Regions from separate parts of the Paractinoplanes brasiliensis genome, predicted to be linked through region 2. Evidence: riboswitches for the same ligand, from Rfam matches in the RefSeq annotation. Region 2 holds a riboswitch; the other holds the start of a gene.
What was found. Region 2 has a riboswitch for cobalamin ahead of cobN (cobaltochelatase subunit CobN). Riboswitches for the same ligand answer to the same signal wherever they lie in the genome.
Positions count from the first base shown of each region.

Region 1: another riboswitch for cobalamin. It lies ahead of C8E87_RS39220 (ribonucleoside-diphosphate reductase subunit alpha); the one in region 2 lies ahead of cobN (cobaltochelatase subunit CobN).

Region 1 is NZ_SNWR01000002.1:1,576,927-1,591,065, reverse strand. Features, by position in the region: gene C8E87_RS39225 (ribonucleotide-diphosphate reductase subunit beta) at 1-467, opposite strand, end outside; gene C8E87_RS39220 (ribonucleoside-diphosphate reductase subunit alpha) at 488-2,806, opposite strand; cobalamin riboswitch at 2,931-3,143, opposite strand; gene C8E87_RS39215 (sulfite exporter TauE/SafE family protein) at 3,226-3,996, shown strand; gene C8E87_RS39210 (PPOX class F420-dependent oxidoreductase) at 4,046-4,510, opposite strand; gene C8E87_RS39205 ((2Fe-2S)-binding protein) at 4,971-5,693, opposite strand; gene C8E87_RS39200 (DUF3500 domain-containing protein) at 6,094-7,116, shown strand; gene C8E87_RS46560 (hypothetical protein) at 7,134-7,262, opposite strand; gene C8E87_RS39195 (copper resistance CopC/CopD family protein) at 7,401-8,999, shown strand; gene C8E87_RS39190 (STAS domain-containing protein) at 9,109-9,597, shown strand; gene C8E87_RS39185 (RNA polymerase sigma factor) at 9,766-10,317, shown strand; gene C8E87_RS39180 (zf-HC2 domain-containing protein) at 10,314-11,099, shown strand; gene C8E87_RS39175 (ABC transporter ATP-binding protein) at 11,113-11,913, shown strand; gene C8E87_RS39170 (hypothetical protein) at 11,910-13,223, shown strand; gene C8E87_RS39165 (hypothetical protein) at 13,220-13,807, shown strand; gene C8E87_RS39160 (methylmalonyl-CoA mutase family protein) at 13,911-14,139, shown strand, end outside.
Region 2 is NZ_SNWR01000002.1:1,161,955-1,176,093, reverse strand. Features, by position in the region: gene cbiE (precorrin-6y C5,15-methyltransferase (decarboxylating) subunit CbiE) at 1-1,117, shown strand, start outside; gene C8E87_RS37455 (cobalt-precorrin-4/precorrin-4 C(11)-methyltransferase) at 1,114-1,869, shown strand; gene C8E87_RS37450 (precorrin-2 C(20)-methyltransferase) at 1,870-3,372, opposite strand; gene C8E87_RS37445 (precorrin-8X methylmutase) at 3,369-4,034, opposite strand; gene C8E87_RS37440 (ferredoxin-like domain-containing protein) at 4,031-4,909, opposite strand; cobalamin riboswitch at 4,955-5,135, shown strand; gene cobN (cobaltochelatase subunit CobN) at 5,190-8,804, shown strand; gene cobF (precorrin-6A synthase (deacetylating)) at 8,801-9,574, shown strand; gene C8E87_RS37425 (phytanoyl-CoA dioxygenase family protein) at 9,623-10,417, opposite strand; gene C8E87_RS37420 (AraC family transcriptional regulator) at 10,513-11,382, shown strand; gene C8E87_RS37415 (putative quinol monooxygenase) at 11,386-11,685, opposite strand; gene C8E87_RS37410 (universal stress protein) at 11,747-12,664, opposite strand; gene C8E87_RS37405 (Acg family FMN-binding oxidoreductase) at 12,672-13,670, opposite strand; gene C8E87_RS37400 (CBS domain-containing protein) at 13,858-14,139, shown strand, end outside.

The DNA of each region.
Region 1 (14,139 bases), 410 kb from region 2:
GCCTTCGACGAAAGCGACCGCAGTTCGTAGATCGAGTCGATCCACTTGAAGCAGAACTCGGCCTTGCGGGCGATCGACGGGATGTTCTCGACGGCCGCGAACGCCGCCGCGCGTTCGTCGAGGTCGGGCACGTACGTGTCGAGCAGGTTCAGATAGAACTGGACGTGCACGGCCTCCTCGAACAGCTGCCGCGACAGGTACAGCCTGCCCTCGGGCGAGTTGACGTGTTGATAGAGGTTGAGCACCAGATTGTTGGCCACGATCGTGTCACCGGTGGCGAAGAACGCGACCAGCCGCGACACCAGGTGCTGCTCGGCCGGCGACAGCTTGGACAGGTCGGCCAGGTCGGAGTGCAGGTCGACCTCCTCGACGGTCCAGGTGTTCTTGATGGCGTCCTTGAACCGGTCGAAGAACTGGGGGTACCGCATCGGCCGCAGCGTCAGGTCCATGCCGGGGTCGAGCAGCATTTGCCGTACGGGGGTGGTGGTCACTGACAGGCCTCACAGGACTCGGGGTTTTCCAGGGAGCAGGCGACGGCCTCGTCGGCGGCGACCGCGGGCACGACGGAGACGGTGGCCTGCTGGATGCGGGTGGCCGGGCGCGACCGAAGGTAGTACGACGTCTTCAGCCCGGCCTTCCACGCGTACAGGTACATCGACGAGAGCTTGCCGATGGTGGGCGCGCTCAGGAACAGGTTGAGCGACTGCGACTGGTCGATGTAGGGGGCCCGCGCCGCGGCCAGGTCGATCAGCGCGCGTTGCGGCAACTCCCACGCCGTGCGGAACAGCTCGCGCACCTCGTCGGGCAGTTCGGCGATCTGCTGCACGGACCCCTCGGCCCGCTTGATCTGCTCGCGGATCGCGGCCGTCCACAGACCGCGAGCCTTCAGTTCCCGTACGAGATAGGTGTTGATCTGCAGGAACTCGCCTGACATGGTTTCACGCTTGAACAGGTTGGACACCTGCGGCTCGATGCACTCGTAACAGCCGGCGATCGAGGCGATGGTGGCCGTGGGAGCGATCGCGACGAGCAGCGAGTTGCGCAGACCGGTCGCCGCGACACGGATCTTGAGCGCCGCCCACCGGTCGGACTGCTCGGGCGTGGCGCCCCACAACTCCGGGTGCAGCTGCCCCTGAGCCGCGCGTGTCTCGGCGTACGCGGGGTGGGGTCCGAAACGCTCGGCGAGACCGGCCGACGTCTCCAGCGCGGTCAGGAAGATCTCCTCCTGTACGCGGGTGGAGAGCTCACGCGCGGCGGGGGAGTCGAACGGCAGCCGCAGCGTGAAGAACGCGTCCTGCAGGCCCATCAGCCCCAGCCCGACCGGCCGCCAGCGCGGGTTCGACCTCTCGGCCTGCTCGGACGGGTAGTAGTTGATGTCGATGACCCGGTCGAGGAAGTGCACGGCCGTACGCACGGTCTCGCGCAACCGTGGCCAGTCGACGCCGTCGGCGGTGGTGTGCGCGCCCAGGTTGATCGAGCCGAGATTGCACACGGCGGTCTCGTCGTCGCTGTTCACCTCGAGGATCTCGGTGCACAGGTTGGACAGGTGAATGGTGTTGCCGGGCGCGCCGGTCTGGTTGGAGAGCGCGTTCGACCGGTCCTTGAACGTCATCCATCCGTTGCCGGTCTGGGCGAGCGTGCGCATCATCCGCCCGTACAGGTCCCGGGCCTTGACGGTTTTGACGGCCTTCTTCTCGGCGGCGCGATACGCGAGATCGAACTCCGTGCCGAACAGGTCGGGCAGCTCCGGCGCGTCGGACGGGTCGATCAGCGACCAGTCGCCGTCGGCCTCGACCCGGCGCATGAACTCGTCGGGGATCCAGTTGGCCAGGTTCAGGTTGTGGGTGCGGCGCGACTCCTCGCCGGTGTTGTCGCGCAGCTCCAGGAACTCCTCGACGTCCGGGTGCCACGGCTCGAGATACACGCAGGCCGCGCCCTTGCGACGACCGCCCTGGTTGACCGCGGCCACCCCCGCGTCGAGCGTCTTGAGGAACGGGACGATGCCGTTCGAGCGGCCGTTCGTGCCCCGGATCAACGCGCCCCGGCCCCGCACCCGCGACCAGGCGATGCCGATGCCGCCGGAGAACTTGGACAGCTTCGCGACCTGGTGATACCGCTCGTAGATGGAGTCCAGCTCGTCGCGCGGCGAGTCGACCAGGAAGCACGACGACATCTGCGTGTGCCGGGTGCCCGAGTTGAACAGCGTCGGCGAGCTGGGCAGATACGCCAGCGACGACATCAGCCGGTAGAACCCGATCGCCTCGGCCGGGGTGCGCGACAGGCCGCATGCCACGCGCAGCAGGAAGTACTGCGGCGTCTCGACCACGTCCCGCGACTGCGGGTGCCGCAGCAGGTAACGGTCGGCCACCGTACGCAGCCCGAAGTACTCGAAGCGCAGGTCCCCGCCGACGTCCACGGCGTCGTCGAGCTTGCGCGCGTGAGCCGCCACGAACTGCGCGGTCGTGTCCCCGATCAGGCCCAGCTGGTGCGCGTACCGGATGGACTGGCTGAAGCTCGCCACCTGCTGCAGGCGAACCTCCTTGTCCACGTACGCGGCCAGCAGCCGGGCGGCCAGCTTCGAGTACTGCGGCTCCTCACCGATCAGCTCGGCCGCCGTCTGGATCGACAGCTTGTCCAGTTCCTCGGTGGTGGCGCCGTCGTAGAGCCCGCTGATCGTCTTGGTCGCGACCCGCAGCGGGTCGACCTCGCCCAGGTCGGCGGCCCAGCGCTCGACCGCCTTGACGATCTTGTTGACGTCGACCGTTTCCAGGTCGCCGTTGCGTTTACGCACCTGCATGGGTGCCATGTCCCCCTCTTCCCAGCCCTCGTGGGGTCTCGGGACACGCAGGGGGACGCCGCCCAGGCGTAACAAGGCCCGGGCGTACGGCGTCAGCCGTCCCACGCGGCCTTCGACCACCGCACACCGAGGCCCGGCGTACGGTGCGCTGGCAGGTCTTCGGACTCGTGGGCGTCGAACACGCTCCTACTGGCCGTCGCTTCCCAGGCTCGTGGCGAGCCCAGTGCTTGTGTGACGGCGGTCGTTCCCACTCACCGCTGCGGGGCAGTCCCGGATTTTCACCGGCTTCCCTCTTGCCTCGACCGCCGCCTCACGCGGCGCTCGAACCAGCTGCGGGAGACACCATATATGGGCGGGGGTGTCGACACGCAACACCAGATGGTGTGCCAGGCGTGTCGCGCCCTCATGATCGTCTGTAAAGTCCGGGCATGACATGGCAGACCGCGCTCGGCGGCTTCGGCGCGGGTCTGCTGATCGCGCTGGTCACCACCCCGGTCGGCGTGTCCGGGGCGGTCTTCCTGCTGCCGGTGCAGCTCAGCGTGCTGCACGTGCCCAACCCGGCCGTCACCCCGACCAACCTGCTGTTCAACGTGGTTTCCGGGCCGGGCGCGCTGCTGCGGTACGGCCGCAACGGGCAGTTCGCTGGTCCGCTGGCCCGGCTGCTCCTGGCCGGCACCCTGCCCGGCGTGGTGATCGGCGCCTGCGTACGGGTGTTCCTGGTGCCGGGTCCCGGGGCCTTCCGCATCGTCGCCGGGGCGGTGCTGCTGCCGCTGGGACTGTGGCTGTGCGTACGAGCTCTGCGGCCCGGCCGCCCCGACCGTCCACCGCTGCGGTCCCGGACAATCGTCGGTCTCGGGGTGGCGGCCGGAACGGTCGGTGGGGTCTACGGCATCGGCGGCGGGTCGCTGCTCGGCCCGATCCTGGCCGGCCGGGGCACGCCGATGAGCCGCATCGCCCCCGCCGCCCTCGCCGCGACTTTTGTGACATCCATCGCGGGCGCCGCCACGTACGGGATTCTCGCCGTGACCACGACCGGGGACATCGCGCCGCAGTGGACACTCGGGCTGCTCAGCGGGGTGGGCGGCCTCATCGGCGGTTTCCTGGGCGCACGGCTGCAGCCGCGGCTGCCCGAGACCGCGCTGCGGCTGCTGCTCGGCGTGCTCGCGACCGGGATCGCCGTCTTCTACCTGACGTCGTAGGCGCAGCCTCCACCTGACGTCGTCATCCCGGCCTCCCCGTGTCGTAGGCCTACCCGATTCTCTGGCCGTAGACGTGGCCGACCTTGAGCACCAGCAACACGCGCCGGTCGTCGACCATGACCTGGCGGTACTCCTGCCAGTCGGGGTGCTCGCCGGCGGCCCGGCGGTAGTAGTCGACCAGGGCCTCGACCTCGGGGCCGTCCGGGTCGTCGCTCGGGCCGATCAGTTCGACCGTTCCCTCGGCGGTGGCCCACGACCGCCCGTCCGAACTGGTCACCTCGATGGCGGCACGGGGGTCACGGCGTACGTTGGTGGTCTTGGCCCGGCCCTCGACGACCGACACGTAGACGCGTTCGGCCTCACGGTCGTAGAACGGCGTGACGGGGGAGAGCTGGGGCATACCGGACGACTTGAGCGTGGCCAGCACACCGAGGCGGCTCTCGGCGAGCAGCGCCCGCGGATCGAATTCAGTCACCGGCCCATTCTGCCCCGCGCATCGCCAATTCTTGCCCATGCCTCTTGCCTGGCCGCGTCTCTGCTTGGCCGCGTCTCTGCTTGCCCGCGCCTCTGCTTGGCCGCGTCTCTGCTTGCCCGCGCCTCTGCAGGTCGTGGCTTTCGCTGGCCGCGCCTCTGCAGGTCGTGGCTTTCGCTGGCCGCGCCCCTGCTGGTCGTGGCTTTCGCTGGCCGCGCCCCTTCTTGTCCGCGCCGTTTCACGGCCTACGCCGCGTCCTGGCCGGGCCCCTCCTACTCGTGCCGCTTCCGATCGCGCGCGTGGCCGGTCATCGGGGACGTTGGCGCGGAAGCCGCACGTGCCGCTTTCTCTGGCCGCCTTTTGTCCCGCGTGTGGTTGGTGATCGGGGAGGTTGGCGTGGTCGCGGCGCGTGTCGTTTTTCTGGCCGTCTCTTGTCGTGGGTGTGGTTGGTGATCGGGGAGGTTGGCGTGGTTGCGGCATGTGTCGTTTTTCTGGCCCCCTTTTATCCCGCGCGTGGCCGGTCATTCCGGACGAGGACGCAGTCGCCGCACGTGCCGCCGCCGGGGACTCGGTAGTAGAGGCAGCAGTTGCGGCGCCTCAGGAACCATCGCGGCTGCCGGTCCACTGTCGCCATGCCGGCCAGCGGAGGCACGGCCAGCAGCTCCGACGCGAGAGCGGCGGCCCGCTCGTCGGCGATCATGCCGGCCGCGCCTCCCAGCGCCGAGGCCACATTGCCCCACAACACGTGCTGCGACAGCACGAACCGGCGCCGGAAGACCGTGACCAGCGGCGCGACGAGCCCCTGGATCGCGACCCGGTTGAGTTCTCGCGCCGAGCCATCGAGAGCTTCCATTTCCCCGTACGCGATGGGCAGTGGCCCGCTCCCGGCGGCGCGCCACCGCAGCCGGTCGGGCGCGGCCGCTGGGATCACACCGGTCAGCGCAGCGGTCGCGAGCAGCGGAGACACCAGCCGTGACGCGAACCCGAGGAACACCACGGAAGCCGCCACCCGCTCCTCGATCTGATCCGGACCCATTCCTGCCGAGCGCGCGATCACCCGCCGCCCGGCCGCGACCCGCTCGGCGGCAACCTCCGGTTGGAGCAGGTCGCTGAACGGCCGCCAATCGGGCTCGCCCGCGACCCGTTCGGGCAACCAGGCAAAGTAGGGCCCGAGCCGAGCCGCCGCCGCGAGCACTGTCCCGGCGTCGTCCACGAAACCCGGCATGCCGTCCACTCTACGGACGACCCCCGACAAAAACGGCCCCGGACCGCCGCGCGTGTGGGAGCAGCGCAGCGGCTCAGATCGCCCCGCCCGTCAGAGGAGTGCGATGGCCTCGGCCGGCCGCGTCCGACAAAGGGCGGGACGGCCTCGGGCGGTGGTGCCCGTCAGGACGGTGGGGCGGTCTGGGGCGGTGGTGCTTGTCAAGGGGGGTGGGGCGGTTTCGGGCGGTGGTGCCCGTTAAGAGAGTGGGACGGTTTCAGGCGGGCGGCGCCCGTCAAGAGGGTGGTGGGGCGGTGTGAGGCGGCCGCGCCCGTCAACAGGTGCGACGGCTCCCACGGCCGCGCAGGCGAGTGGGCTGTCGACCGGGTGCGGGCCAAGGCCCGGTGACCACTAGATTGGGGTCATGGCTGCTCAACCGGATCGCCGAGGGCTGGCTGCTCGCATGACCGAGGCGGCGCGGGCCTGGCTGGAACTGCTGAGCGCCGAGCAGCGAGCGATCGCCCTCGGGGCGCAGCCGTCGGACGACGCGACGGACGAGGAGCGGCGGCGCTGGTTCTACACGCCGACCGATCACGGTGGGCTGACGTTCCACCAGCAGCGTCCGGCTCAGCAGCAGGCGGCCATGCGGCTCGTGTCGACCGGGCTGTCCCGCGCGGGTTACGTCACGGTCGCGACGACGATCGGACTGGAGAACGTCCTCGACCATGCCGAGGGCTTCCCGGCCTCCTCCGGCAGGGAACGCCGCCGCGACCCGGGCCTCTACTACCTGCGTGTCTTCGGCGAGCCGGCCGGCGGCGGCACGTGGGGGTGGCGGTTCGGCGGGCACCACGTGTCGCTGAACAATCTGGTCGTCGACGGTGAGGTGGTCGCCACCACGCCGTGTTTCCTGGGCGCCGACCCGGCCTCGTCCGAGTTGCTCGGCGGGGCGGTCAACCGGCCGCTGGCCCGTGTCGAGGACCTGGCCCGTGAGCTCGTCGAATCGCTCGACAGCGAGCAGCGGCGCCGCGCGATCCTGTCCGTCGAGGCCCCCGCAGACGTGCTGACCGGCAACCGTTCCACGATCGGTGAGGACGACGACGCCGTACGGCGGAAAGGGGTTGCCGGTTCCGACCTGTCGGCCGGGCAACGTGACCTGCTGCGGGCGCTGCTGTCGACGTATTTCGACCGGGTTCCCGCGGCCGTCTCACCCTTTCCCGCGTACGAGGGAAACGCGCTGGACGCTGTGCATTTCGCCTGGGCTGGCGCGACCGGTCCCGGCGAGCCGCACTATTACCGGGTGCAGGGCCCGCGCCTGCTGATCGAGTGGGACAACACTCAACGCGGCGCCAACCACGCCCATTCGGTCTGGCGTGACCCGGGCAACGACTTCGGCCTCGACGTGCTCCGCGCCCACCGCCGCGCCCACCACCTCAGCGCCGCCGGCTGATCAGTTCCTCGAGCGGCTTACGGGGCCGGCTCGGCCGCCAGGTGAACCGGCGTCAACACCCCGGCCACCGCCACGTCGCCCGGCAACCCGGCCGCCGCCAGGGCAGCCAGGTCCTCGGGCAGGGCGGGGCTGTAGAAGCCGCTCACTTACGTCGGGGCTCCGGTGGAGCGGCTGGGGATTGATCCCGAGGTGGTGCCGGTCCGTATGGGGTAGGAGGCGTCGCCTTATAGTGCGCCGGACGATGGGGAGGTCTACTGGTGCGGAAGTCCGCTCTGCTGGCGGTCATGGTGTTCGCTGTGCTCGGCTGGCCCGCCCCGCCGGCCTACGCGCACGCCGTGCTCAGCGCCGCTGTGCCGCAGCAGGGCTCGGTGGTGGCGGTGGCGCCCGAGCAGGTGGTGCTGCGGTTCAGCGAGGCCGTGCAGATCGTGCCCGGCCGGTCCCAGGTGATCGGCCCGGACGGCAAGCGGATCAGCGAGGGCGACCCCGAGATCACCCCCGCGGGCCTGGTCATCAAGCTGCGGCCGGCCGAACGCCCGCTCGGCACCTACCTGGTCAGCTATCGCATCATCTCGGCCGACAGCCACCCGGTCTCGGGCGCGTACACCTATTCGGTCGGCGCCCCCTCCGAGAACGCCCCGACTGCCCCGGTCGAAGAGGTCGACCCGGCGGTGCAGACGGCCACGGCGGTCACCAAATGGTTCGGGTACGCCGGGCTCTCGCTCGCGCTGGGCCCGGTGCTGGTGCTGGCCCTGTGGTGGCCGCGGCGGCTCTCCCGCGCCGGGCCGGTGCGGCTGGCCCGGGCCGGTCTGGCGCTGGTCGGTCTGGCCACGCTCGCGGCCCTCTGGCTGCAGGCGCCCGCGTCCTCCGGCGCCGGCCTGTTCGACGTGTCCGCCCGCGAGCTCGGACAGGTCCTGACTAGCGACTTCGGCATCACACTGACGGTTCGCGCGGCCCTGCTGGCCGTCGCCGCCGCGCTGGTCGCCCGGGTGCGGCGCGGGGGCGGGTGGCGGTCGATCGTCGGCCCCGCCGTTTTGACCCTGGCCGTCCTGGTGACCTGGCCGCTGACCGGGCACCCGGCCGCCGGGCCGCAGGCGTGGCTGCTGGTCGTGGCCGACACGGCCCACCTCGCGGCGATGAGCGTCTGGCTCGGCGGGCTGGTCGCGCTCGCCGTGTTCCTGCTGCGCCGGGCAGACACCCGGGAGCTGCGCCTGATCCTGCCCGCCTGGTCGCGGTGGGCCGAACTCGCCGTGTACTGGCTGGTCGCGGCCGGCGTGATCCAGGCCTTGATCCAGATCGGCACGCTCGACGCGCTGTTCTCCTCCAACTACGGCCGGCTCGTGCTGGCCAAGGCCGCCCTGCTGGCGGTCGTGCTGGCCGTCGCGTTCGTGTCCCGGCGGCTCGTGCGGCGGGGGATCGCCGCGGCCACCCCGGTCCGGCTGCGGCGCCTGGTCGGCATCGAGCTCGGCATCACCGTGCTGGTGCTCGCGGCCAGCGCCGTGCTGGTGCAGACCACCACCGGCCGTACGGTGGATGTCGAGGCTGTTGCCGCGGAACGGTCGCGCGGTTTCGTCGAGACACTCAACAGCCCCCTGTACGCGGTGCAGTTCGAGATCTTCCCGGCCACCGTGGGCGAGTACAACACGCTGCACGCGTTCGCCTACACGCCCGAGGGCAAGCCGCTGAAGGTCCTCGAGTGGAAGGTGTCGGTGTCGATGCCGTCGCAGGGCATCGAGGCGATCCCGGCGCCCGTCGCCACCGTGATCGACAACCAGGGCCTGGGTTCCGTCACCTTTCCGATCCCCGGCGACTGGCAGCTCTCGATGACGTTGCGCGTGTCCGAGATCGATCAGGCCACGGTCACCACGACAGTGCCCGTGCGGTAACCCACCTGCTTCACGGGCCGACCGGCGAAGTCATCGGACCGTCACATTCCGGCAGGGCTGCCGCGACATCCGTCGGCGATCGTGGAGGGCCGACGGATGGGGTGACGACATGACCGCTGGCCTGCACGCGGCCACAGTCCGGCTGACCTGCGACGACTGCGCGATCACGGAGGTGGTCGAGCGCGACGGCGCGGCGGCCGGCACGGAATGGACCGTTTCCCCGTACGGGCGGGGTCGTCACCTCTGCCCGGAGTGCAGCCCGCCCGGCGAGCCCCCGGCCGACCTCTCGATCGCGATCACCTCACCCGCCGCCGTGGTGCGTGTGACCGGCCGTGTCGACCTGCGCGTCGTCCCGGCCCTGCGCAGCACGCTCGAGAACGCCGTGGAGCTGCACCCGTACGTCATCGTCGACCTCACCGCGGCCCGTGACCTCGGCACCGTCGGTGTCGGTGTGCTCCGGCGGGCCCGCACGGCCGCCCGGCGCCGTCGCGGTGACCTGCTGATCGCGGCCGCGCCGGGCCAGAAGCGCTGGAATCGTGAGTTCCGGACGTTCGCGACCGTGCCGCAGGCGATCACGGCCGTGGTGGGGCGGCCCTGATGCCGGCGCGGTGCACGCCCCGGCAACCGGTGTGGCTGGGCTGGCGCCTGTTCACCGGCCTCCCCGGGCTGGGCTTCTGCCCCGACGCCCGGGTGCGGCGGCCCCGTGGCCGCAAAACAGTGCGGCGGCGTTGAACCCGATCACGGTGAACGGCGCGTCTTACCTGGTGTGAAACGAAGCCTGGACGCGGTTGACGAGGGAGAACTCGTCCGCCGCGTCGCCCGCGGAGACCGTCGGGCGTTCGACGAGTTGTACCGGCGTACGGCGCCGTGGCTGGAGGTCCGGCTGCGCCGCCGTTGCGCCGACCCGGACGTGATCGCCGACGTGCTGCAGGAGACCTACCTGGCGGTGTGGCGGGCGGCCGGGAGCTTCACCGGCGACGAGGTCAAAGGCAGCGCGGTCGGCTGGCTGTGGACCATCGCCGCCCACCGGCTCGTCGACGCCTTCCGCCGCCGTGCCCGCCACGAACAGATGCCCAGCGTGACCACGGCTGAGACCGTCGCGCCGGCCGCCGAGGACGAGGTGATGGCCGGCCGGGTCGGGCAGGAGCTCGAGCGGGCGCTGTCCGAGCTGCCGCCCGAGGCCCGTGAGGTGCTACGGGCCACGGTGCTCGACGGCTTCTCGATCCGGGAGACGTCGCTGCTGCTCGGCGTCCCCGAGAACACCGTCAAGTCCCGGGTCCGCCGCGCCCGGATCGCCCTGCGGGAGGCCCTGTCGTGACCAGCCATCCCACTCTGCTCGAGATCTCCCGGTACGCCGAGGCCGACGCGACACTGGACGAGGCGTCCGTGTGGTCGATCGAGGTGCACCTGGAAACCTGTGCCGACTGCCGGGCCCGCCTGGCCGGCAGCACCACCGACCGGTCCCGCGACATGATCGCCCGGGTCGGCGCCGCGCTCGGCGAAGAGATCGCGACCGGCCCGGCGCCCGCGGGACGGCCGGTGCGCACTCCGCGGCGCTGGTTCGTGACGGCGCTGCTGCCCTGGGTCACGATGACGGTCGCGGTCATCGGAGCCGCGGCGGTGCTGACCCGGTTCCTGCCCCAGCTGCCGTCGGTCGTGCTGCTGCTGGCCCCGCTCGCGCCGCTGCCCGGGGTCGCGGCCGCGTGGAGCCGCCGCGCGGACCCGGCCTGGGAGCTGATCTCGAGCACGCCGGTCACCGGGCTCACCATGCTGTTACGACGTACGGCGGCGGTGTTGATCCTGGTCATCCCCGCGCTGGCGATCGCCGGCCGCTCCCAGGGCCTGGCGCTGGTGTTGCTGCCGTGTCTCGCCTTCACCGCGGCGACGCTGCTGCTGGGCTCCGCCGTGGGCGTGCAGCGCGCCGCGATCGGGCTGATGGCCGCGTGGACGCTCGCCGTGGTCGCGCCCAGCCTCGTGCGGGCCGACCTGCCGGTGCTGCTCGAACCGTCCAGCGCCCCGGCGTGGGCCCTGCTCACGGTCGTCCTGACCGCCCTGACCTTCCTGCGCGCCCCCAGCTTCCGGCGCCTGACCACCTTCTGAGGAGAACATCACGATGCGTGCGGTGACCACGGCCGAGACGGCCGCCACCACCCATCCCTGGGCGATCCATGCCGAGGGCCTGAAGGTCCGCGCCGGCCGCCACCTGGCCGTCGACGGCCTCGACCTGCGGCTCGGCGCCGGCGTGCACGGGCTGCTGGGACCGAACGGAGCCGGCAAGACGACGCTGATGCGGGCCCTGGCCACGGTCGTGAAGCCGGCCGGTGGTTCGCTGACCCTGCTCGGCCGGTCCGCCGACGGGCGTGCCGACCTGCGCCCGGTGCGGCGCGTACTGGGCTACCTGCCGCAGCACTTCGGGTTCTACCCGCGCTTCACCGTGCGCGAGTTCGTGGCGTACATGGCCTGGTTGAAGGAGATGCCGAAAGCGGGCATCGCGTCGGCCACCCAGCGCGCGATCGACCGGGTCGGGCTCGGCGCCAAGGCCGACGCCAAGCTCAAGACGCTCTCCGGCGGCATGCTGCGCCGGGCCGGCATCGCGCAGGCCATCGTCAACGACCCGCAGATGCTGCTGCTCGACGAGCCCACGGTCGGTCTCGACCCCGAGCAGCGCCTCGACTTCCGTGAGCTGCTGCGCGACCTCGGGACCGACGCGTGCGTGCTGGTCTCGACCCACCTGGTCGAGGACGTGGCCGCCGCCTGCACCGAGGTGGTGCTCGTCAACGAGGGCCGCCTGGTCTGGCAGGGCACTCCGGCCACGCTGGTCGCCCAGGGGGACGCGGGCCATGCGGGCGACAGCGCCGCCGAACGCGGCTACTCGGCGATCCTGCGCCGGCACCGGGCGGAGGCCGCCCGATGAACATCCTCGGAGTCGAACTCAGGCGCTCGGCCGCCCTCGGCGCCGCGCTGCTGGCCCTGACGGTCGGCGTGATCGCGCTCTACGCCGCCCCGGCCCGCTGGTCGCACGGCTGGCTGGCGCTGGCCATGACCACCCGCGAGTACACGATCCTGCTGTGGCCGCTCGCGCTGGCAGCCGGGGCGTGGCAGGGCCGCCGCGAGCATCGGGCCAACGTGGGGGAGCTGTTCGCCACCACGCCCCGCCCACGCCGTCAGCGCATGGTCCCGGTACTCGGCGCGATGGCCGTCGCCACCGGATTGGCGTACGTGCTGGTGGTCGCCGCCGGAGGCGCCTCGCTGCTGACCCGGTCCCACTACTTCTCGCCCGACTTCCTGGTCATCTCGGCCGTCGGGGTGCTGTCGCTGGTCGCCGCGGGCTGGCTCGGGCTGGGCCTCGGACGCCTGCTGCCCGCCCTGGTCACCGCGCCGGCGCTCGGCGTGGCCGGGGTGCTGCTGGTCTTCTTCTCCGCCGTCGCCAACCCGGACTGGCTGGCCGCGGTGCTGTCACCGATGTACGGCACCGGCCAGTTCACCCCCGACCAGACCATCGACGGCGGGGTCAGCGGCGCCGTGGCCATCTGGATGCTCGCGCTGGCCGCCACCGGCGCGGTGCTGCTGACGGCCACGAACTGGCGCTCGCGCGTGGCCGCGGCGCTGCCCGCAGTGCTCGGCCTCGGACTCGCCACGGCGGTCGTCCCGCGCGACCACGACCGTCTCACCTCGCCGATCGACCCGGTGGCCCGGGAACTGGTCTGCACCGACGACGCCCCGAAGGTCTGCGTCACCCGGGTCAACGCCGGCGTGCTCGACGAGCTGGCGCCGCTCGCCCGCGAAGGACTGGCCGTGCTGGCCGAGCTGCCCTCCCCGCCGACCGCGGTGCAGGAGGGTGTGACCGGGCTGCCCGCTCCCGGCCCCGGCGTGGTCAGGATTCCCGTACGCATCGACAAGAACGGCGGCCTGGCCCATCCCTCGGTCGTCGTGTACGAGGTCGTGAGCCGCCTCGGTGTCGAAGGCGACGCCCGCTGCCCCGGCGACCCCATGGTGCTTCGAGCCGCCGCGTACTGGCTGCTCGGCCGCGAACCGTTGTCCGACGTCGGCGTGGTGCCCGAGGTGATCTTCGAGGACGAGCCGCTCAACGCCCAGGCCGTACGGCTGTGGCAGGGTCTGGCCAAGTTGCCCCGCGAGGAGGCTTCCGCCCGTGTGGCCGCCGTGCAGAGGGCCGCGCTGAACTGCCAGGACACGACCGGCCTGCTCTCCCGGCCCGCCCGATGACGTACACGCTGCTCTATCTGCGGGCCCGCCGCGTGCCCCTGGCTCTGTCGGTGGCCGTGGGCGCCGCAGCCGCCATGTGGACCCTGTGGCTGCTGCTCTCGGACCAGCGGGACGCCGGCCTGACCGCGGTGGTCCTCACCGTCGTGCTGATGGTCGCGGTGCTGTCGGCAACCCTGTCGGCCCCCGACGAGAGCCTGGAACGCACGGCGTCGTTCCGCTGGCCGTGGCGCCGCGTCGCCCACCTGCTCGCCGTCCTCGCCGTGGTGCTGCTGGTCCTGCTGGCCACCCTGCACACCGGCGCGCGTTTCGGCCCGGCCGGCGTGGTCACCCGCGACGCGGCCGGTCTGCTGGGCCTGACCGCCCTCACCGCTACGGTGCTGGGCGCTGCCCGTTGCTGGTTCGTGGCCCTGGGCTGGACGGTGGTCGCGGCCGTCTTCCCTCAGTCCGGCACGTGGGGGACGCTGGCCACCTGGCAGGCCGCGCCGCCCGGCAGCCGGCCGGCGGCTCTGCTGGCCGCCGCCTTCGCGGTGACGGGCCTCCTCACGTACGCGGTCGCGGGCCCGGCCCGGCGTCTCGCCGACTGACCGGCTGTCCGGCGTTGATCAAGGGTGCCGTAACGTCGGAACAGGGGTTGGCAGCGTTGTGCCCCGACCCGTTGAATGTGGCTGGGACGACGAAGGGCGGGGCATGGCCGGGAACCTGACGTTGGGGGCTGACTTCCCCGCCGCGACCGCCGGGCAGTGGCGCCGCCTGGCCCTGGCCGCGCTGCGCAAATCGGGCGCGGCCACCGACGAGACCACCCCCGAGCAGGTTGAGGAGCTGCTGGCCACGGCGACCTACGGCGGTCCCTCGATAGCGGCGTTGCACACCACAGGCCCGGACTCCGGGGTGCCGGGCGTGCCGCCGTTCGTCCGGG
Region 2 (14,139 bases):
GCTGCTCGGCGGGCGTCGGCACCTCGATGCCGTACCGCCGGTCGACGGTCAGCAGCGCCTGACGTGGCCGTCGCCGCTGCGGGACAATCTCCCAGGTCTGCTGGCCGCGGCACGAGGGCCGGTCGTCGTACTGGCCTCCGGTGACCCGCTCGTGTCGGGCATCGGCACGACGCTGCTGGACGTTCTCGGCCGAGATCGGGTGACCATCGTTCCCGGGGTCTCGTCGGTGGCTCTCGCCCGGGCACGTCTCGGCTGGCCGGCCGAGTCAGTGACCACCGTGAGCCTGGTCGGCCGGGACGTACGGCTGGTCGTGCCCGCGTTGGCGGCCGGCCGGCGGCTGCTGGTCCTGTCCAGCGACGAGACGACACCCGCGGCCGTCGCCGGCGTGCTCACCGGGTTCGGCTGGGGGCAGTCCCGGCTGGTCGTGCTCGGTGACCTCGGCGCCGCCGGGGAGTCGTGTGCCGAGACCACCGCTGCCGGGTGGGACGTCGAAGAGGTGCCGCGGCTGAACGTCCTCGCCGTGGAGGTCCGCGGCGCCGGTCCGGGCTGGGCGGCGGGTGGGATGCTGCCCGACGACGCGTTCGAGCACACCGGGCAGATCACCAAACGGGACCTGCGGGCCGGCGCCCTGGCCCGGCTCGCGCCCGCGCCCGGTCAGCTGCTGTGGGACGTCGGCGCCGGCAGCGGCTCGATCGGCGTGGAGTGGATGCGGGCCTGGCCGACGGCGCGGGCGATCGCGGTCGAGTCCCGCCCCGACCGGGCGGCGCTGGTGCGGCGCAACGCGGCAGCCCTCGGCGTGCCCGGCCTGCGTACGGTCGAAGGCTCGGCGCCCGGGGCCCTGTCCGGTCTCGAACGTCCCGACGCGGTGTTCGTCGGTGGCGGGGCCACGGTCCCCGGCGTGCTGGACACGTGCTGGGACGCGCTCGGCGCCGGTGGCCGGCTCGTCGTTCACGGGGTCACCGCCGAGACCGAGGCGGTGCTGCTGGAACAGCACCGCCGCCGGGGCGGGGAACTCGTCCGCCTGCACGTCGAGCGGGCCGAGCCGCTCGGAGGCTTCACCGGCTGGACGCCCGCGCGGGCCGTCAGCCAATGGTCCGTCCGCAAGGGAGAATCGTGACAGTTCACTTCGTCGGGGCGGGGCCGGGCGCCGCCGACCTGCTCACGCTGCGTGCGGTACGCCTGCTCGAGGCCGCCGACGTGTGCCTGTACCCGGGCACCTACCTCGACGCGGCGGTGCTGGATCACTGCCGCGACGACGCGCGGCTGATCGACACCCAGCAGCTCGACCTGGACCGGATCACCACCCACCTGGTGCGGGCCCACGCCGACGGGTCGGAGGTCGTACGGCTGTGTTCCGGTGACCCGTCGTTGTACTCCGCGGTGCACGAGCAGGCACGCCGGCTCGACGCCGCCCGGGTCCCGTGGGACATCACTCCCGGTGTGCCGGCGTACGCGGCTGCCGCGGCCGCCGTCGGCGCCGAGCTGACCGTCCCGGAGCTGGCCCAATCGGTCGTGCTCACCCGCGCGCAGGCCCGGTCCACCCCCATGCCGCCGGGGGAGGAGCTGGCCGCGTACGCCGCGACGGGGGCGACGCTGGCCCTGCACCTCGCCGTCACGCGTACCCGCGAGCTGGCTGCCGGACTGGCTGGGCACTACGGCCACGACTGCCCGGTCGTGGTGGTGTTCCGGGTGTCGCAGCCGCAGGAGCTCATCCTGCGCGGCACGTTGGCCGACATCGGCGACCGGGTCGAGGCCGCGGGCCTGCGGCAGGCCGCGGTCATCCTGGTCGGCCCGGCAGTGGCCGCGGACGTCCGCGGTGGGGAGTCCTTCCTCTACTCGGCCGGCCGCGAGCGCCGCGGGCGCGGCTGATCAGGCGACGAAGCGCGGGCTCCAGACCCGTCCGGCCGCGGTGACCCGGGTGCCCGACGCGCCGACGATCACCAGGCATTTCATGTCGATGTTCCCGGGCTCGAGCTCGCCGAGCGTGGTGACGGTCAGACTTTCGCCGGCGCGGCCGATGTCGCGGCCCACGACGACGACGGTCCGCGGCGACTTGCGCTCCAGCAGCACGTCCCGGGCCCGTGCGACCTGTTCGGTGCGTGAGCGTGAGCGCGGGTTGTAGAGGGCCAGCACCAGATCGGCCTCGGCGACCGCGCGCAGCCGCTTCTCCACGACCTCCCACGGTTTGAGCCGGTCCGACAGGCTCATCACCGCGAAGTCAGCGCCGATCGGTGCGCCTGCGCGCGCCGCGACGGCCTGGACCGCGGAGATACCCGGCACGACCCGTACGGCGACGTCGGTGTACCGGGGATCTTCTGCCGCCTCGAACACCGCCGACGCCATGCCGAAGACGCCCGCGTCACCTCCGGAGACCACGGCGACCCGCTCACCGGCCAGCGCCAGCTCGAGCGCCTCCCGGGCCCGGTCGAGCTCCACCGTGTTGCCGGACGCGTGGCGCACGAGCCCGGGGCGCTGCGCGACTCGCTGCACGTACGGCCCGTAGCCGACGACGTGGCCGACCTCGGCGAGCACCTGCGACGCCTCGGGGGACAACCACCGGTCGGGGCCGGGGCCGAGGCCCACGACGACGACCTCGGCGCCGGGGGCGGGTTCGGGGGCCTCGGCTGCCGGGCGGTCGTAGCGGGAGACATCGGGACGGGTGTCCCCGGGTACCAGCACGATCGAGAAGTACGGCACGGTGGCGGGGTCCACGTCGGCGACCGGCAGCACCCGCTCGGCGGTCATCGACGCCCGTTCGACGTACCAGGACCCGTCGATCCGTCCGGCCTGCTCGAGCGCGGAGCGGACCTTGGCGAACGTCCGGCCCAGCTTCATGATCACCGCCCCGTCGGTGTCGGCGAGACGGCGGGCCAGCTCCGGCTCGGGCAACGTGCCGGGCAGCACGGTCAGCACGTCGGTCTGCCGGACCAGCGGCAGGGCGGTGGTGGCGGTCGCGGCGGCGAAGGCGGGCACACCGGCGACGACCTGGGTGTCGAACTCGCCGGCGAGACGGTCGTGCAGGTACATGAACGAGCCGTAGAGCATCGGATCACCCTCGGCCAGCACGACGACGTCGCGGCCCGCCGTCAGGTGCGTCCGCAGCCGCTCGGTGGACTCGGCGTAGAAATCGGCCATCGCCCCGGCGTACCCGCCCGGGTGCTCGGTGCTCTGGGTCGTGACCGGATAGACCAGAGCCTCCTCGATCACGTCGTCCGGGAACAGCCCGGCGGCGACACGGCGCGCGTTGGACTGCTTGCCGACGCCCTGGTGATAGGCGATGACCTGGGCCGCGCCGATCAGCCGGGCGGCTTTGAGCGTGAGGAGTTCCGGATCACCCGGCCCGACCCCGACGCCGGACAGCCGCCCGTTCACTCCGCCTCCCGGGCGAGGGCGTTCAGCGCGGACGCGGCCATCGCCGAGCCGCCCCGGCGCCCGGTCACCACGAGGTACGGCACGTCGAGCCCGGGGGCGTCGGCGGCGAGGTCGATCAGCGCCTGCTTGGACTCGGCCGCGCCGATGAAGCCCACCGGCGTGCCGATGATCGCGGCCGGTCGTGGCGCCCCGTCGCGCAGCATCTCCAGCAGATGGAACAGGGCGGTGGGCGCGTTGCCGAAGGCGACGACCGCGCCGGCGAGATGCTCGGCCCACAGCGACACCGCCGCGGCCGACCGGGTCGTGCCCCAGGCTCGGGCGAGCTCCGGGACCTCGGGCTCACGCAGGTAACAGCGGACCTCGTTGGCGCGCGGCAGCCGGGCGCGGGTGACGCCGGCGGCGACCATGTGCGCGTCGGTCAGGATCGGCGCCCCCGCCTCCAGCGCGCCCCGCGCGGCCGCCACCAGACCGGGATGGATCACCAGGTTCCGGATGAGGCCGGTCTGCCCGCAGGCGTGGATCATCCGTACCGCGACCTTCTCGGCGTCGGCGGGCACGCCCGTGAGATCAGTCTCGGCGCGGATGGTGGCGAACGAGGCCTCGTAGATCGCCGCGCCGTCGGTGACGTAGTCGTAGCGGCGTGGCGGTGCGGTGAGACTCATGCGTTCTCCAGGTCGGGGACGAGCAGGGTGCGGTGCGGTGTGACAACGATCTCGCCCGCGCCGAGAGCGCGGACTTCGTCCAGCACGGCCGCGTCCACCCGGCCGCCGGGAACGGCGAGGTGTACGGCGACACGGCCGTCATCCTGCACGATCCTGCCGAGTGCGGGTGGGGGAGTGCTCACCCGGGTCCGGTCGGCCCGGTCGAGCACGCTGCCCAGCAGCGCGGCGCCGGAGCCGGGCAGCTCGTCGACGTGCCAGGGCGAGTCCGGCCGGTTCCCGGCGAGTCCGGCGAAGCGTACGGCGAGCCCCGTCAGCGCCGCAGCGGCCCCGTCCAGCCGGACGACGGGACCCCAGGCCGACGTTCCGGCGCGCAGCTGCGCGGTGTCCGGGCCGAGCGCCACGAGTCCCAGGTCGAGGTCACGTTCGACCAGGTCGCCGCGGCCGTCGTCGAGCACGAACAGGAACCGTCCGGTCAGCGCGGTGAGCCGGGGCTCGGCACAGAGCAGGGCGTCGAGCCCGGCGACGACCGGGCGCAGATCGGCGCGGCCACCACTGCGTCCGGTGAGCGGTGAGGCGAGGATGTTGCGGACCAGCTCGTGCGAGGCCGACGGCACCAGCCCGGTCGCGACGATGCCGGCGACGACGGCGCCGGGCAGCCGTCCGCCGTCGTGCTCGATGCCGCGTACCTGCAGGTTGGCGCGGCTGGTCAGGTGGACGGAGCCATCGCCGTACGCACGTGCCACCTCCACCAGTGCGCCCAGCGCCGCAACCGGCACGATCCCGCCGGGGACGCGCACCCGCACGAGCGCGCCGTCGTCGGCGATCCACGGGCGCAGCAGGCCGGGACACAGGTCGCGGCGGGTCCTCTCGGTCACGGCGACATGGTGCCAGAACCCGTACGGGGTGACGCCGGCCGTCGGTGCTACGGTCGTGCTGCCAGTCAAACTCAGCCATGAGCCAGGGAACCCGGTGCGAATCCGGGACTGACGCGCAGCGGTGAGGGTGACGGGCGGGGCACGACGCCACTGGACCACGGGTCCGGGAAGGCGCTCCGTCCGGTTGATCCCGAGTCCGAAGACCTGCTGGCCGCAGATCCGTCTGCGACACGTGCCCATCCAGGCCTCGCGCACAGGCCCCGGACGAAGGAAGACCCCCGTGTCCTCATCGCTGCGTCCGCGCATCGCTCTGCTGTCCACCTCGGACACCGACCTGCTGTCGGCGCGGGCCAGCAACGCGGACTACTCCTGGGCCAACCCCGCCCGGCTCACCGCCGAGCGCCGCGACACCCTGGCTACCGAGGCGGACCTGATCGTGCTGCGGGTGCTCGGCTCGCCCGAGGACGTACGCGACCTCGCCGCGCTCGTCCGCGACACCGGCCGTCCCCTGGTCGTGCTCGGCGGGGAACGAACGCCGAACGCCGCGCTGATGGAGCTGTCGACCGTCCCGATCGGCGTCTGCGCCGAGGCGCACCGCTACCTCGCCGAGGGCGGCGCGGTGAACCTCCGCCAGCTGCACGCCTTCCTGTCCGACACCGTGCTGCTGACCGGCGAGGGTTTCGAACCGCCGGCCGTCCTGCCCGAGTGGGGGGTCAGCCGGCGGCCGGCGGCGAGCGCCGGGCCCCGCGTCGGTGTCCTGTACTACCGGGCACACGAGGTGAGCGGCAACAACGCTTTCGCCCATGAACTCGCCGGCGCCGTCGATGCCACCGGCACAGCCGCCGGCGTGCCGATCTATGTCTCGTCGCTGCGGGCGGCGCCCGACGCGCTGTACGCCGAACTCGCCACCCTGGACGCGATCGTCGTCACCGTCCTGGCCGCCGGCGGCGCCCGGCCCGCCACCGCGAGCGCCGGCGGGGACGACGAGTCCTGGGACGTCGAGCGGCTGCGCGCACTCGACGTCCCCGTGCTGCAGGCTCTGGCGCTCACGTCCGGCAGAGCCGAGTGGGAGGCGTCCGACGAGGGCGTCACCCCGCTCGACTCGGCGTCCCAGATCGCCATCCCCGAGTTCGACGGCCGCCTCATCACCGTCCCGTTCTCGTTCAAGGAGGTCGACGCCGACGGCCTGCCCCGCTACGTGACCGACCCTGAGCGGTGCTCCCGAGTCGCGGGCATCGCCGTCAACCACGCCCGGCTACGGCACGTTCCGCCCGCCGAGCGCAAAGTGGCCCTCGTCCTGTCGGCCTACCCGACCAAACACAGCCGCATCGGCAACGCCGTCGGCCTCGACACACCCGTGTCGGCGATCCGGCTGCTGCGCGCGATGCGGGCCGCCGGCTACGACCTCGGCGACCCCGGCGCCGTCCCCGGGCTCGACCCGCTGCCCCCGGTCGCCGGGGAGGACCCCGACACGACGGCCGGCAACGCGCTCATCCACGCGCTCATCGCCGCCGGCGGGCAGGACGAGGAGTGGCTCACCCAGGCCCAGCTCAACGAGTCACATGTGCGCATCAGCCGGGACGACTACCGGCGCTGGACCGCCCGGCTGCCCGCCGCGCTGCGCGACGCCATGACCGAGACCTGGGGGGAGGCCCCCGGATCGCTGTTCGTCGACGACGCCGGCGACATCGTGCTGGCCACCCTGCGCGCCGGCAACGTCGTCATCCTCATCCAGCCGCCGCGGGGCTTCGGCGAGAACCCGGTCGCGATCTATCACGACCCGGCCATGCCCCCGTCGCACCACTACCTGGCGGCGTACCGCTGGCTCGAACACGGCTTCGGCGCGGACGCGGTGGTGCACCTGGGCAAACACGGGTCGATGGAGTGGCTGCCGGGAAAGAACGCCGCCCTCTCGGCCGCGTGCGCCACCGACGCGGCGATCGGCAGCATGCCGCTGATCTACCCGTTCCTGGTCAACGATCCCGGCGAGGGCGCCCAGGCCAAGCGCCGCGCGCACGCCACCATCGTCGACCACCTCGTGCCGCCGATGGCCCGCGCCGAGAGCTACGGCGACATCGCCAAGCTGGAACAACTGCTCGACGAGCACGCCAACGTCGCGGCCATGGACCCGGCCAAGCTCCCCGCGGTCCGCCGGCAGATCTGGACGCTCATGCAGTCGGCGCAGATGCACCGCGACCTCGGCCTGGACGAACGCCCCGGGGACGAGGAGTTCGACGACTTCCTGCTGCACGTCGACGGCTGGCTGTGCGAGATCAAGGACGTGCAGATCCGCGACGGGTTGCACGTGCTCGGCCAGGCGCCGGCCGGACAGGCACGGGTCAACCTCGTCCTCGCGGTGCTCCGCGCGACACAGGTCTGGGGCGGCCAGAACCGGGCGCTGCCCGGCCTGCGCGCTGCCCTCGGTCTTGCGGAGGACGCCCCGGCATCCGAGGTCGACGCGGTGGAAGCACAGGCCCGCGCCCTGATCGAGGCGATGGAGAAGTCCGGCTGGCGGGCCGGCGCGATCGACGCGCTGCACGAGGACCCGGTGGTACGCGACGTCCTGCGCTTCGCCGTCGAGCAGGTCGTTCCGCGGCTGGCCGCCACCACCGGCGAACTGACCAACGTCCTGCACGCGCTCGACGGCGGTTTCGTCCCGGCCGGGCCCTCCGGCTCCCCACTGCGCGGACTGGTCAACGTCCTGCCGACCGGCCGCAACTTCTACACCGTCGACCCGCGTGCCGTCCCGTCCCGTCTGGCCTGGGAAACGGGACAGGCCATGGCCGAGTCCCTCGTCGCGCGGCACCTCGCCGAGACCGGCGAGCACCCCCGATCGGTCGGCCTCTCCGTGTGGGGCACCTCCGCGATGCGCACCTCCGGCGACGACGTCGCCGAGGTGCTGGCGCTGCTGGGCGTACGACCGACCTGGGACACGGCCTCACGCCGGGTCAACGGCCTGGAGGTGATCGACCTCGACGAGCTCGGCCGGCCCCGCATCGACGTCACCGTGCGCATCTCGGGGTTCTTCCGCGACGCCTTCCCGCACGTCATCGACATCCTCGACGACGCCGTGCAGCTCGTCGCCGGGCTCGACGAACCCGACGAACGCAACTACGTGCGGGCGCACACCCGCCGGGACCTCGCCGAGCACGGCGACCCGCGGAGGGCCACCACGCGGATCTTCGGCTCGAGGCCCGGCTCCTACGGCGCCGGCATCCTCCAGGTCGTCGAGTCCGGCACCTGGCGCGACGACGCCGACCTGGCCGCCGTCTACACCGCCTGGGGCGGGTTCGCCTACGGCCGGGGCCTCGACGGAGCCGTGGCGACCGACGACATGCGTACCAACTACCGGCGCATCGCCGTCGCCGCGAAGAACATCGACTCCCGCGAGCACGACATCGCCGACTCCGACGACTACTTCCAGTACCACGGCGGCATGATCGCCACGGTCCGCGCGCTGACCGGCGCCGAGCCGAAGGCGTACGTCGGTGACTCCACCACGCCCGACGCCGTGCGCACCCGCACCCTGCAGGAGGAGACCAACCGCGTGTTCCGCTCGCGCGTGGTCAACCCGCGCTGGATCGCGGCGATGCGGCGTCACGGCTACAAGGGCGCGTTCGAGCTCGCCGCCACGGTGGACTACCTGTTCGGCCTCGACGCCACCGCCGGCGTCGTCCACGACTGGATGTACGAGTCGCTGGCCCGCGAATACGTCCTCGACGGGACGAACCAGCAGTTCATGCGTCACGCGAACCCCTGGGCGCTGCGCGGCATCGTGGAACGGCTGAACGAGGCCGCCGACCGCGGACTGTGGGCGGAGCCGGACACCGAGGTCATGGCGGACATGGCCCGCGTGTACCTGGAGATCGAGGGGGACCTGGAGGACCAGGCGTGACACGGCGCCTCACCCTGGTCGGGCTCGGCCCGGGTGACCCCGAGCTGGTCACGGCACAGGCGGTCCGGGCACTCAACGAGGCCGACTACTTCCTCGTCGCCGACAAGACCGGACAGCACCCGGGTACTGCCGACCTCATCGCGATGCGCGAGGCGATCTGCGCCCGGCACGTCACCGGTCCCTGGCGGCTCGTGCCGGTGCCCGACCCGGAGCGCGACCGTGCCGGCCGGGCCGAGTACACCTCCGCGGTGCGCGACTGGCACGAGGCGCGGGTGCGGGCCTTCGAGCAGGTCTTGCTGGACAACCCGGGCGATGCCGCGGTGCTCGTCTGGGGCGATCCTTCCCTGTACGACTCGGCGATCCGGGTGGCCGACCGCATCGTCGAACGCGCACGGGTCGACGTCGTGGTGGACGTCGTGCCCGGCCTCAGCAGCGTCCAGTTGCTGGCGGCACGCCATCGGCTCGTCCTCAACGCGATCGGTGGCCCGATCACCATCACGACCGGCCGCCGCTTGCTCGACGACGCGGCGGCACACGACAATCTCGTTGTCGTGCTCGACGGGACGTTGACCTGCCGCCGGCTCCCTGACCCGTCGGCCTGGCGGATCTGGTGGGGCGCGAACCTCGGCTCGCCCGACGAACACCTGATGGCCGGCAACCTGGACGAGATCGCCGACCAGATCTGGTCCCGGCGGACGGCGGCGAGACAGAGCCGCGGCTGGGTCATGGACACCTATCTGCTGCGCCGGGGTCAGCAGCCACACCGGTAGGAACCGACCGCAGCCCCCGGTCCCTCCGACCGGCTGGAGGGAAGGTGCTCAGCGTGCCGGTCCGTGGTGGGCGGACTCCTGTCCGAGGCCCCGGCGGATCGCGATCTCCACAGGGGAGAAGGCGCCGTCGGCCCGGTGCGGGTCGCAGGGCTCGGCCGGCAGCAGCGGGGGCTGGGCCATGAAACGGGGCCGGGTTCCGTGGTGCGGCTGCGCCGCGTGCACCAGGAACGGATGGCACAGGAAGACATCGCCCGGGGAGCCGGTGGCCAGGGTGACGGGCCGGTGGGCGGAGGCCGCGTCCAGGCCGGGCGCCAGGGTGAGCCCGCTCGCCCCGTCCTCGCCGTACGGCTGGAGGATCTTCGGCACGTCGAGGTGGGAGCCGACCCTGATCCGGGTCGGGGCGTCCTGGTCGCCGACCTCGCTGAACAGGAACAGCATCAGCAGCGCCCGGCCGCGGGAGCGCGCGTTCGTGAAGTACCAGCTCTCACCGTCCGGCAGGTAGCTTCCCTCGATGTGCCAGCCCGCGTCGTCCGGTTCCTGCTCGTGCGGGAAACGCAGCGGGAAAGTGCCCAGGGAGTACCGGGGCTCCCAGCGTCCCGGGCCGGCGAGCAGGTCGTACGCGTGGTGCAGGCCCGGGGAGTTGGGCGCCGCGGCGAACGGTCCCTGCGCCATGCCGGGCACCCAGCGCACCGGCTGTGTCCACGTCGCCGGATCGTCCGGGTCGCAGCCCGTCTCCCGCCACAGCAGCCGAGCGCAGTCCGCGGCCACGCGCGGCGCGACGGCGCCTTCGAGCTTCACGAAGCCGTCGCTCAGGAAACGGGAAACCAGGGTCGTGTCGTCCATGCCGCCATCGTGCGGGGGTGCGTCGGCCGGTCGCCCGACATTTCCCGTACGGGTTCTGTCCGATCTTCCTGTGGGAAAGCGCGACCATGGTTGACATGATCGCGGCGCTCAACCGGCTCGTGGACCTCATGGAGGAGGGCCTGACCGGGGACTTCGACGTCAAGCAGGTGGCCCGCACGCTGGGCACGACCGAATACCACCTGCGCCGGATGTTCTCGTCGCTGGCCGGCATGCCGCTGTCGGAGTATCTGCGCCGCCGCCGCATGACCGTCGCCGCCGCCGAGGTCGTACGGGGTGAGCAGGACCTGCTGACCATCGCCGTCCGCCACGGGTACGGCTCGGCCGAGGCGTTCGCGCGGGCGTTCCGGGCGGTCCACGGCGCCGGCCCCTCGGAGGTGCGGCGTGCCGGTGGGCCCCTGCGCACCCAGCCACAGCTCAGGTTCCGCCTGACCGTGGAGGGCAGCGAACGTATGGACGCGCGCATCGTCGACCGTCCGGAGTTCCGGCTCGTCGGGCACGCCGTCCGGGTTCCGCTGGTCCATCACGGCGTCAACCCGCACATCCGGCAGCACATCGCCGCGCTGCCGGCCGAGGAGCACGTACGGCTGAAAGCGCTCGCCGGCGCCGAACCGGCGGGCCTGCTCGCGGTCAGCGACAACCTCGACCCCGACCGCGCCGAGGGCAGCGAGCTGACCTACCTGCACGGGGTCGCCGCGAGCCCGGACGCCGCGGTCCCCGGTGGCTTCGACGTGATCAAGGCGCCGGCCGGCCGGTGGGTGGTGTTCCGGACCACCGGGCCCCACCCGCGGACCCTGCAGGAGACCTGGGCCGCCACCGCGACCGAGTGGTTCCCCTCCAACCCGTGGCGGCTGCGACCCGGTCCCGAGATCGTGGCGGTGCTCGAGCGTACGGAGGACTTCCGCGCAGCCACCTGTGAGCTGTGGCTGCCGGTCGAGCCGGCGTAGCGCTCAGATGCCGAGGCCGCCGACGACGTGCGTCTCGTGGGTGGTGAACTCGCCGGTCAGCAGGGGCATGGCGCGGGCGACGGCGGCCCGGGTCTCGGGCAGCCGCAGTGAGGCGTCGTGCGCCTCCTTGGACTCCCAGGCCTCGGTGACGCGGATCGTGACGTCGTCGCTGGTGTCGAGCGCGACCACGTACAGCCGGCAGCCCGCGGCGCGCAGCCCGTCGGCGCCGGAGGTGAGGATGGCGGCGACGTCGTCGCGGTGGCCGGGCTTGGTCTTCATGGCGTTCTCGTATCCGTAGAGCACCCGATCATCCTGGCATGCCTACCGGGCCGGTTCGACCTGGCAGCGGGAAGCCGATCCCCGCTCAACTCTCAGGATTGTCGTGTGCACGGCCCGGCGTCAGGGCCATCGGTCCCGCCGGCTGCGGGGCGGGCGGGATCAGCGCTGTCGGGCATGTCGAGCGCTGGCCGAGGCGGGGGTCACGGGCGCCGCACAGGAGTTCGGCGAACGTGCCGCTGCGGCCGGTGCCGGCGACCATCAGGCGTCCCCGCCGTAGGGCCCGTTCGATCGTGTACGCGATCTCGAGGTCGTGCACGACCAGGCGTTCGACCGGGACGCCGGGGAACAGGGCGACCACCGGGGCGAGCGCTGCCCTCAGGGCCTGCTCGGCGTCGGCGCGTTCCTTCGCGTAGGCGCCCGCGGGCACGACGGGCGGCGTGCCGTCCTCGGCGCCGGGCCGCATCCACATGTGCACGGCGACGACCGCATTTCCCGTACGGGCGGCGCGCTCGAAGGCGTATTCGAGGGTGGGACCGCCGGCGTGCCGCGCGGAGGTCGCTACCACGACCGGCCCGTCCACCGGCGCCGCGCCGCGGTAGATCATCAGGGGCGAGGCGGTGTGGTGGGCCAGGTACGCGGTGGTCGAACCCCAGGCCGACCGTGGATGGGCCTCCTCGCGGTGCCCGACCACCACCAGCGCGGCCCGTTGCGAGGCCCGGCTCAGGGCGTCGCCGGCGCCCCCTTCGAGCAGCTCGGTGCGGACGGTGAGCCCCGGCACGATCAGGCGGGCGCGCTCGGCCGACAGGGTCAGGAGCCGGTGCGCGTCGGCCCGCGCCGGGATGATCCCGCGCCCGCGGAAGGTGCCGGTGTAGCGGCCGGGCCAGACGTGCGCGATGAGCAGCGGGACCCCGAGCGATGCCGCCTCGGCCGCCGCGAAGTCGATGAGGGCCTGGCCGGGGCGGGTGCCGTTGACGCCGGCCAGCACTGGCTTGTCCGTGTTCATGGCGGCGTCAATCTTCGATCTTGATTACTTCCACGGGGGAACGGCGTGGCGACGGCGGTATGCCCTCGTCGGACTCGACGTAGCCCAGCCGGACGATCAGGTACGGCTCGCCGATGCCGGAAAGCAGCCGGGTCAGCAGCTGCCGGGGCCACGCCACCTCGACGGCCTCACTGATCGGGGCGGTCGCCACCCCCTCGGCGGTGGCTCGCAGCAGCAACGCCGACATGGCCTCGCCGCCGCGCAGCAGGGCGACCGGCCGGTCGGTGTCACCGAAAATGATCGCGTACGTGGCGCCCTCGTCGTGGTCGACGCCGGCGAGCAGGCCGGGGGAGCCGTCGGGCAGGAAGTTGCGGGCGGGCACGCGGCGCAAGCTCGGTTCGACCGCCGTGTTCGGCGGGACGCCGTCGCCGGTCCAGGCCGGGCGGTGCGTCCACATGGTGAGCTCGGTGCGGTGCGGCGGGTCGAAGAAGTTGACGTCCGCCGCCAGGTCGACGGCGACGGCCAGTTCGGGCACCCGATCGCCGGGCACGACGTGCAGGTACGCGCCTTCGGCCTCGACGGCCCGGCGCAGCCCGGCGAGCGTCGCGTCGGACAGCAGCCGTTCGCCGAAGGCACGACGGTCGGTGCGTCGCCGGCCGATGGCAGAGGCCAGCTTCTGGGCATCGGGGTCCGGCTCGGCCCGGCCGGTGATCCGGACTCTCGCCAGCAGGTCCGGCCGCGCGGCCACGGGGAAGCGGACGACCTCGGCGTCCCAGCCCTCCGCGGCCAGGGCGAGACGCGCGTGGTGCAGGGCCCCGCCGCAGCTGAGCAGCAGCAGCCGGCCCTCGGCGTCGGTCACGCCGAGCCGGCGGCCGGGGTCGGACTCCAGCGAGAGGACGTCGCCGGTGAGGCGCCACGTCCAGGGTTGCGTGTTGAACACCGACGGTGCCCGCAGGGAGGCGCGGGCCGCCAGCTCCAGGGCGCTGCGGGCCTCGGCGCGGGTCACGTCGTTCGCCGGCTGGGTCATCGGTAACACCTCCGGAGTCGTGGGATCCCTCCACAGTCGCAGGGCGCGGAGCCTCCGGTCAGGGCCGGGCGGTCCGGCGGAGAGGGACTTAAGCCCCGGCTGCCCCCGTCGGACGGGTCCTTCGGCCCTGCCCGGGCCGGGCCGGCTCGCCATAGCGTCGGCGTACGGGTGATGAGAAGGAGGCACGGTGAAGAGCTGGGGTGTCGACGACGTGATGACGAAGGCGGTTCTGTCGGTGGACGCCGCCGCCACCTACCGGGATGTGGTCGACCTGCTGATCGGCAACCGGCTGAGCGCGGTGCCGGTCATCGACGCGTTCGGCCGCGTGGTGGGGGTGGTGTCCGAGGCTGACCTGCTTCGCAAGATCGAGTATGCGGGTGACGAGGAGCCGCGGTTGTTCGAGGGGCGGCAGCGTCGTGGTGACCGGCAGAAGGCTTCCGCGCGTACGGTGTCGGAGCTGATGACCGCG